Regions from separate parts of the Cognatishimia sp. WU-CL00825 genome, predicted to be linked through region 2. Evidence: riboswitches for the same ligand, from Rfam matches in the RefSeq annotation. Region 2 holds a riboswitch; the other holds the start of a gene.
What was found. A riboswitch is a leader RNA that binds a small molecule or an ion and turns the genes downstream of it on or off. The one in region 2 is predicted to bind cobalamin.
Positions count from the first base shown of each region.

Region 1: it holds a riboswitch for cobalamin, as region 2 does, so the genes downstream of both, ABXG94_RS00940 (DUF1636 family protein) here and ABXG94_RS11710 (CbtB domain-containing protein) in region 2, are expected to answer to the same signal.

Region 1 covers NZ_BAABWX010000001.1:198,644-202,050, forward strand. The annotation lists gene cobN (cobaltochelatase subunit CobN) at 1-95, opposite strand, end outside; gene cobW (cobalamin biosynthesis protein CobW) at 101-1,138, opposite strand; gene ABXG94_RS00940 (DUF1636 family protein) at 1,148-1,543, opposite strand; cobalamin riboswitch at 1,633-1,844, opposite strand; gene cobO (cob(I)yrinic acid a,c-diamide adenosyltransferase) at 1,882-2,499, shown strand; gene ABXG94_RS00950 (DUF4062 domain-containing protein) at 2,496-3,380, opposite strand.
Region 2 covers NZ_BAABWX010000002.1:195,902-199,308, reverse strand. The annotation lists gene smc (chromosome segregation protein SMC) at 1-1,567, opposite strand, end outside; cobalamin riboswitch at 1,769-1,969, shown strand; gene ABXG94_RS11710 (CbtB domain-containing protein) at 2,005-2,175, shown strand; gene ABXG94_RS11705 (CbtA family protein) at 2,191-2,877, shown strand; gene ABXG94_RS11700 (DUF1636 family protein) at 2,978-3,313, opposite strand.

The sequences.
Region 1 (3,407 bases), on a different contig from region 2:
AACGACAAGACAACCAAATCGGCCGGGCTTTGGCCCAGATCCGTTGGGGTCTCAGATTCCTCTAACCCGTGACTTTCGCGAAAGACGACATGCATAGGGTTTAATCCACCAGCGCCGCGCGAATGGCTTCCTTGTTTACGTCGTCATGTTCCGCAATCACGACAACGCGCCCTTTACGGCCTTCTTCAGCTTTCCAAGGGCGATCAAACTGGTGCCGCACCCGCGCGCCCACGGCCTGCACCAGCAAACGCATCGGTTTGCCCTGCACCGCCGCATAGCCTTTGACTCGCAGAATGTTCTGATCTTTGGCCAAACGCTCGATCCGTTCGGCAAAAGACACCGCATCAACCTGTTCTGGCAAATCAATCACGACACTTTCAAAATCGTCATGCTCGTGATCATGGTGCCCATCGTGATGGCTGGGCCGTGCGTCCATGTCATCCTCGGCCGCCGCATTCAGCCCCAAAATAATCCGTGGGTCCACCACGCCTTCGGCCACTTCAACAACCGGAATAGGACGCGGCGATTCAGCGGCAATCACCTCTTTTGCCTTTGCAACACCCTCAGGCCCAGCCAAATCAGGCTTGGTCAGCAAAATGATGTCCGCACAAGAAATCTGATCCTCAAACACCTCTGACAATGGGGTTTCGTGGTCAATGCTGTCATCCGCTTCGCGCTGGGCATCCACCCGCGCCACATCAGTGGCAAAACGACCCGCAGCCACAGCCTCGGCATCCGCCAAAGCAATCACGCCATCCACGGTGATCTTGCTGCGAATATCAGGCCAGTCAAAGGCCTTTAGCAATGGCTTTGGCAAGGCCAATCCCGAAGTCTCGATGATGATATGCTCGGGCCGCGGCTCCAGCGCCATCAACGCCTCGATGGTCGGAATGAAATCATCTGCCACCGTGCAGCAGATACAGCCGTTAGACAGCTCCATGATGTTTTCAGCCGGGCAATCCGGGATCGCGCAAGATTTCAAAATCTCGCCATCCACGCCCACATCGCCAAATTCATTAACCACCACAGCCAAACGCCTGCCCTGCGGATTTTGCATCAGGTTGCGCACCAAAGTTGTCTTCCCTGCGCCCAAAAAGCCAGTGATCACGGTGACGGGTAGTTTCTCAAGGTTGCTCATAAGTCTCTCTCACTCGGGCAGAACAAGCGGCGGAATGCGCGCGATACAATTTTTGCGGAAATGAACAGAACGGGTGCGCCATGGCACAAGCCCATCTGCGGTGTCGGCGTATTTCACGATGCCGTCATGCACCAGCTCGGCGTCATCCGCGCCAGTGAAATTGCCATAAACATAGGTCCAACGTGCGTCGCCGCCACGCACCGCCACCGAACAACCGCTGTCACAATTGCTGAGGCATTCAACCGATTTCACAGTCACATGCGCAGGCCACTCGCGTTCCATCAGGGCGGATGCCAGTTGCGCACCGGGACGCGGGCCTTCGATATTTGTGGGCTGTCCCGCACGGCAGGTCGCACAGACCAGCAGCTCAACAGGGGCCAGATCGCGAGCCAATTCAACAGTCACTATTTGTCTCTCCAAATCTCAGGAGGACAAGGGCGATAGGGCGGGGACGTGCAATACGTTTTCCCGACACCGGAACACCCCGTCCGGTTTCATGTCTTTCTGCGCTGGCAGGTCTCCCGGCTTGCGGATACCAAGGCCAAGGCCCTGTCGCTTTCCCAACCTTCCCGGCGCATTGCCAGTGGTCTGCGGAAAAACTCTCCGGTCACGGTCGCGGGGGCGGCTGCGCTTGGGATCTATCAAATCCTGTCGCATTCCCTTTTCACCTGTATTACCTACAGGAACCAACCAGACGGAAATGCGCGATAGGGCGTAACGAGTCAAGGACAGAGGATAGCACCGTGAGCGATAACACCGAGCAAAACGCCCGCCACACAGAGAAAATGAAGAAAATCAAGGCCGCGCGCGATCGCCTGATGGCCACCAAGACCGAAGAAAAAGGTCTGATCATGGTCCATACTGGCCCCGGCAAAGGCAAAAGCTCGTCTGGATTCGGCATGATCATGCGCTCGATCTCCCACGGCATGCCCTGCGCGGTGGTGCAATTCATCAAAGGCGCGATGGCCACCGGCGAACGCGACTTTCTGGAAACCCATTTCCCGGCTGAATGTAAGTTCTTTGTCTCTGGCGAAGGCTTTACTTGGGAAACCCAAGACCGCGAACGCGACATCGCCAAAGCCGAAGCTGGCTGGGAAAAAGCCAAAGAGCTGATCCGCGACGAGACCAACCGATTTGTCCTGCTGGATGAAATCAACATCGCCCTGCGCAATGACTATCTGAACATCGATGATGTGGTGGAATTCCTGCTGGAAGAAAAACCCGCCATGACCCACGTGTGTTTGACCGGCCGCAATGCAAAACCCGAACTGATCGAGGCGGCAGATTTGGTGACAGAAATGACGCTGGTGAAACATCCGTTTAGGGACGGTATTAAGGCGCAGAAGGGTGTGGAGTATTAATGCTTGAGGGTAGCAAAACCAAAATCAGCGTAAGTTCGATCGGTCAGTTCAATACCGTCGCTTGAACTGACCAGAGAGCCGACTGCCATTAACAATCCAAACAAATCTCGGGCAAGATCTTCGTCTTCTCCCTCCAAGTCATAAAATACGTTTCGGTCATATTTGATGTTTTCGAGCATCCTCAAATAAATGTTTCGCTTTGCGAAACGATCATAGGATTGACCGTAAGTTGTCATGTGCTCGGTCTCTACAAAGTTTCTTATTTTCGTAGCTACAGGATCATCAAATATGAATGCACTATCCTTTGTCGCTTCGAAAATTTTCACTTTTTCTCTTAGCTCAGCAAGTTCCAAGGCAGCAGAACCGTCAATCACGGTGTCACTCCTTACCCACCCTACAGCGTTTGTCCGTTTCTTTATGTCGGCCAATGCTACAAATGCCTCAAGGCCTAATTCTTTGGCTGTCTCCCAAAATCGAACGAGTTTTTGCTCGGTGAGTTTAGCTCTAAATTTCTCTAACGCGGCCCTGCCTCTATCCGAATTCTCAATAAACTCCCCCTTCAACTCATTAAACGGATCCCTATGCAGCAAGCGTATGATCGGCTTCCCAATTTCAATGGCATAATCATATTCCATCTCGGTATAGCTCAGCCCGGTTTCAGGATGGATTGACCCATAGCGCCCTGCCGAAATCAGGATGTAATAATCTGACTGATCAATGATCGTTTTGATGAATTCAAACTGCTCTTCATCCGCTGCCGGAAACAACTCCATCCCTGCCGGAAAGCAATCAGCCCGCAACAGTGCTTGCGAAACTTCTTGCCGTGCATTTTGCAAATCCTGATATGTGGACGAGATAAAAACTTGAAAGCGCTTTTCCATAGTCAGTCTAAATTCCAAATCCTAAAA
Region 2 (3,407 bases):
AGCCCTGTTCAACCTGCAAACGATCCAATATCTGGCCGCCCTCAGCGGTATCGCGCTCAACCAATTTGGCTAGGGCCGACACTTCCGCCCGCAGCGCGTTCAGCTCGCCTTCGGCCTCAGAGCGTTCCGCCCGCGCATCTGCTTCGCGCGATTGGGTTTCGGCCCGATCGTCTTCGGCTTCCGCCAGCGCTTCTTCGGCCAAAGAGGCACGCTCAACGGCCTCTTCTTCTGCCTCTTGCGCCAGCTCAAAGTCTGCCTCGGCCTGCGCCAGCGCCGCTTGGCTCTCTGACACGACCTGCTGCGCTTTCTGGGCCTCGGCTTCGCTGCGAACCTGTTGCTTTTTGGTATCCGCCAGCAATCGCTGCGCCGATTGATGCCGCGCCGCCAACCGCGCCACGTCTTCTGTCAATTGCGCCAGATCGCTTTCGCGCTCTTGCAAAACAGAAGCCGCTTCACGTGCTGCATCCGATGCCTCTTCCAAACGTTCCTCTTGGCCATCAGCCGCCTTTTCCAATTCGCGCTGTTCCCACTCCAGACGCTGCATGGTTTCACCGGCATCCTTGTTCAAACCCGCCTCACGCTCGATATCACGACTCAATTGTTCGATCCGATTGGTCAGGGTCAAAATCACCTGACGCGCGTGGTCTTCTTGGTCTTTCAACGCATCGCGCTGCACTTGCAAACGCTGTAAAATCGCGCTCGAAATGGCCTCTTCTTCGCGCAGCGGCGGCAAAGTCTTATCCAGATCCTCACGCAGCCGGCTTGCGGCTTGCGCTTCGGATTCAGCCCGCGCCGCTGCAAGGGTTTTTGCGCGCAAGTCCTCTTCGATTTTGGCGCGCGCATCATCCGCGTCACGCCAGCGCCGATACAGCAACATACCTTCGGATTGACGCAGTTCTGTGCCAATGGCCTTATAACGTGCCGCTTGACGGGCTTGCCGCGCCAAAGACGCCAGTTGTCCGGCCAATTGCTCGACCACATCGTCGACCCGCAGCAAGTTTGCCTCGGCGTTTTTCAACTTCAGCTCCGCCTCATGGCGTCGCTGATACAGGCCAGAAATGCCTGCCGCCTCTTCCAGAATCCGACGCCGCGCTTTGGGCTTGGAATTGATCAGTTCCGAGATCTGCCCCTGCCGCACCAATGCCGGAGAATGCGCCCCAGTCGAGGCATCCGCAAACAGCATCTGTACATCGCGCGCCCGCACATCTTTGCTGTTCACCTTATAAGCAGAGCCAACATCTCGCGTGATCCGCCGGTTGATTTCAAGGTTATCGTCGTCATTAAAACCAGCAGGTGCCAGCCGGTCGGCATTGTCAATTTGCAGCGCCACTTCGGCAAAGTTGCGCGCCGGTCGCGTCGCCGCCCCGGCAAAAATCACATCCTCCATGCCACCGCCGCGCATGGCTGTCGGGCGATTTTCGCCCATCACCCAACGCAGGGCTTCCAACAGATTCGATTTTCCACAGCCATTGGGGCCCACAACACCGGTCAAACCATCAGCGATGATCAGGTCGGTTGGGTCCACAAAGCTCTTAAAGCCCGTTAATCTGAGTTTGGAAAAGCGCAAATAGCAAGTTCCTGTGATTCCAGCGTCTCTAAACTTTGCAAAGTGGTAGCGCCCAAAGTCAACGTATTTCCCCACAATATTGCGGATATCGTCCAGTTATCCACAAGATATTGCGACATGCGTCAATTCCTACGTGGCTCCTGATGTCTTAAAAAAACGCACATTGGTCGCTATTCGCCTTGACCCAAACCCCCATAAACGGCCAAACAGGACCCATATGGTATCCCACGTGGCTTCACAGGGATAAATGGGAATGAGGAAGGGTCTATGGACCTCGGCCTCAGCCGCCCCCGCGACTGTAAGCGGCGAGCGAAACACAAGAACCACTGGGGGTTTCCCCTGGGAAGGCGTGTGACGCTGCGACCCGCGAGCCAGGAGACCAGCCATATGTTTTGGAAACCCCACCCGTCGGGTGTGACGGGACTAGGAGAAGAGATATGACGACGATTATTGCAAATATTTCCGCCGCACGTTCAAACATTGGCGCATGCGCATTGGCCCTGACCATTGGTGTTGCATTGTTGACAGTGTCCGGCATGGCCCAAGCAACTGTTCTGCACGACGCAGCACACGACCAGCGCCACGCGATGGCTTTCCCTTGCCACTAAGCCGCACACTTTAAAATGTCGAAAAATTTGTTATCCAGCGCGTTGTTCGCTGGTCTGATTGCAGGGGCCGTAGCGGCCCTTCTTCAGTTCGTGTTTGTGATTCCTGCTTTGCTGGAAGGCGAACTTTACGAAGGCGGAGAACGTCTCCACTTTTTGGTCGATGGCAGCACCCAATCCGAGCGCGGCGCGCCCGGTCTAGGCACCAAATGGGGCCGCCACGCAATGACCGTTGCCTTTAACATGGTAACCTATACCGGCTATGGTCTGATCCTCGCCGCCGCGATGGTGTTTGCGCGCGACAAAGGGGTTGCAAAAGTCTCTGCCAAGGCGGGCCTGATCTGGGGTCTTGCTGGCTTTATCGCAGTGCAACTGGCACCGGCTGTTGGCCTGCCACCAGAACTGCCCGGCACCCCAGCGGCCGAACTCGCCCCCCGTCAGATCTGGTGGATCTCTACGATTGTGGCAACCGCTGTGGCTCTGGCCATGATCGCCTTTGCGCGGTCTGGGATCTGGCAGATTGCTGGCGGGATCTTGTTGATCTTGCCGCATCTTATTGGTGCCCCACATCTGGACACCTATTTCGGCATCGCCCCACCCGAGCTTTCTGCTGAATTTGTCACGCTTTCTTTGGGCATGGCGGCCATCGGCTGGGCAACCTTAGGCTATTTCGCTGCCTTCTTTATCGAGCGCGGCGAAAGCTGAAAACGCTCACAAACCAAGATGTCTGGCCCGTTCTTCACAGAGCGGGCCATATTTGTTCTGCCCTGTCGAATGCCCGATAGCCGGCATAGGATCGCGGTCATCAAATCGCTGGGATTTTACCGACCAGACAATGCCGCAACCGCCCAGCTGCGCGCGCATCGGTGATCTCTCCATCTTGCGCCGCCACATACAACCCTGCCAAGGCAGCCGCATCCCCAACATCGCTTGCTGCCACATCAGAAAATAAATATGCCGTCTTGCCCACTCCTCTCAGGGCCAGCGACATCGGCGTATCACACAGGTTCAGGCAGGCCACCGTGCGCACCTCGATCTCTAGGTGACTCACGCGTTCAGCCAGCGCAGTTGCAAAATCTTCGCCGGGCAACTGCCCATTTTCTAAGCGACAAGTTTTACACAGGTAAATGACATCAGACATCGGGAAAACTTTGTTTTGTGACCCCACCGAATTATGCGAGAATTCTATACCCGGCAAGCCCTCATCCCCTGCCTACCCCATGCCCAAGGAAGCC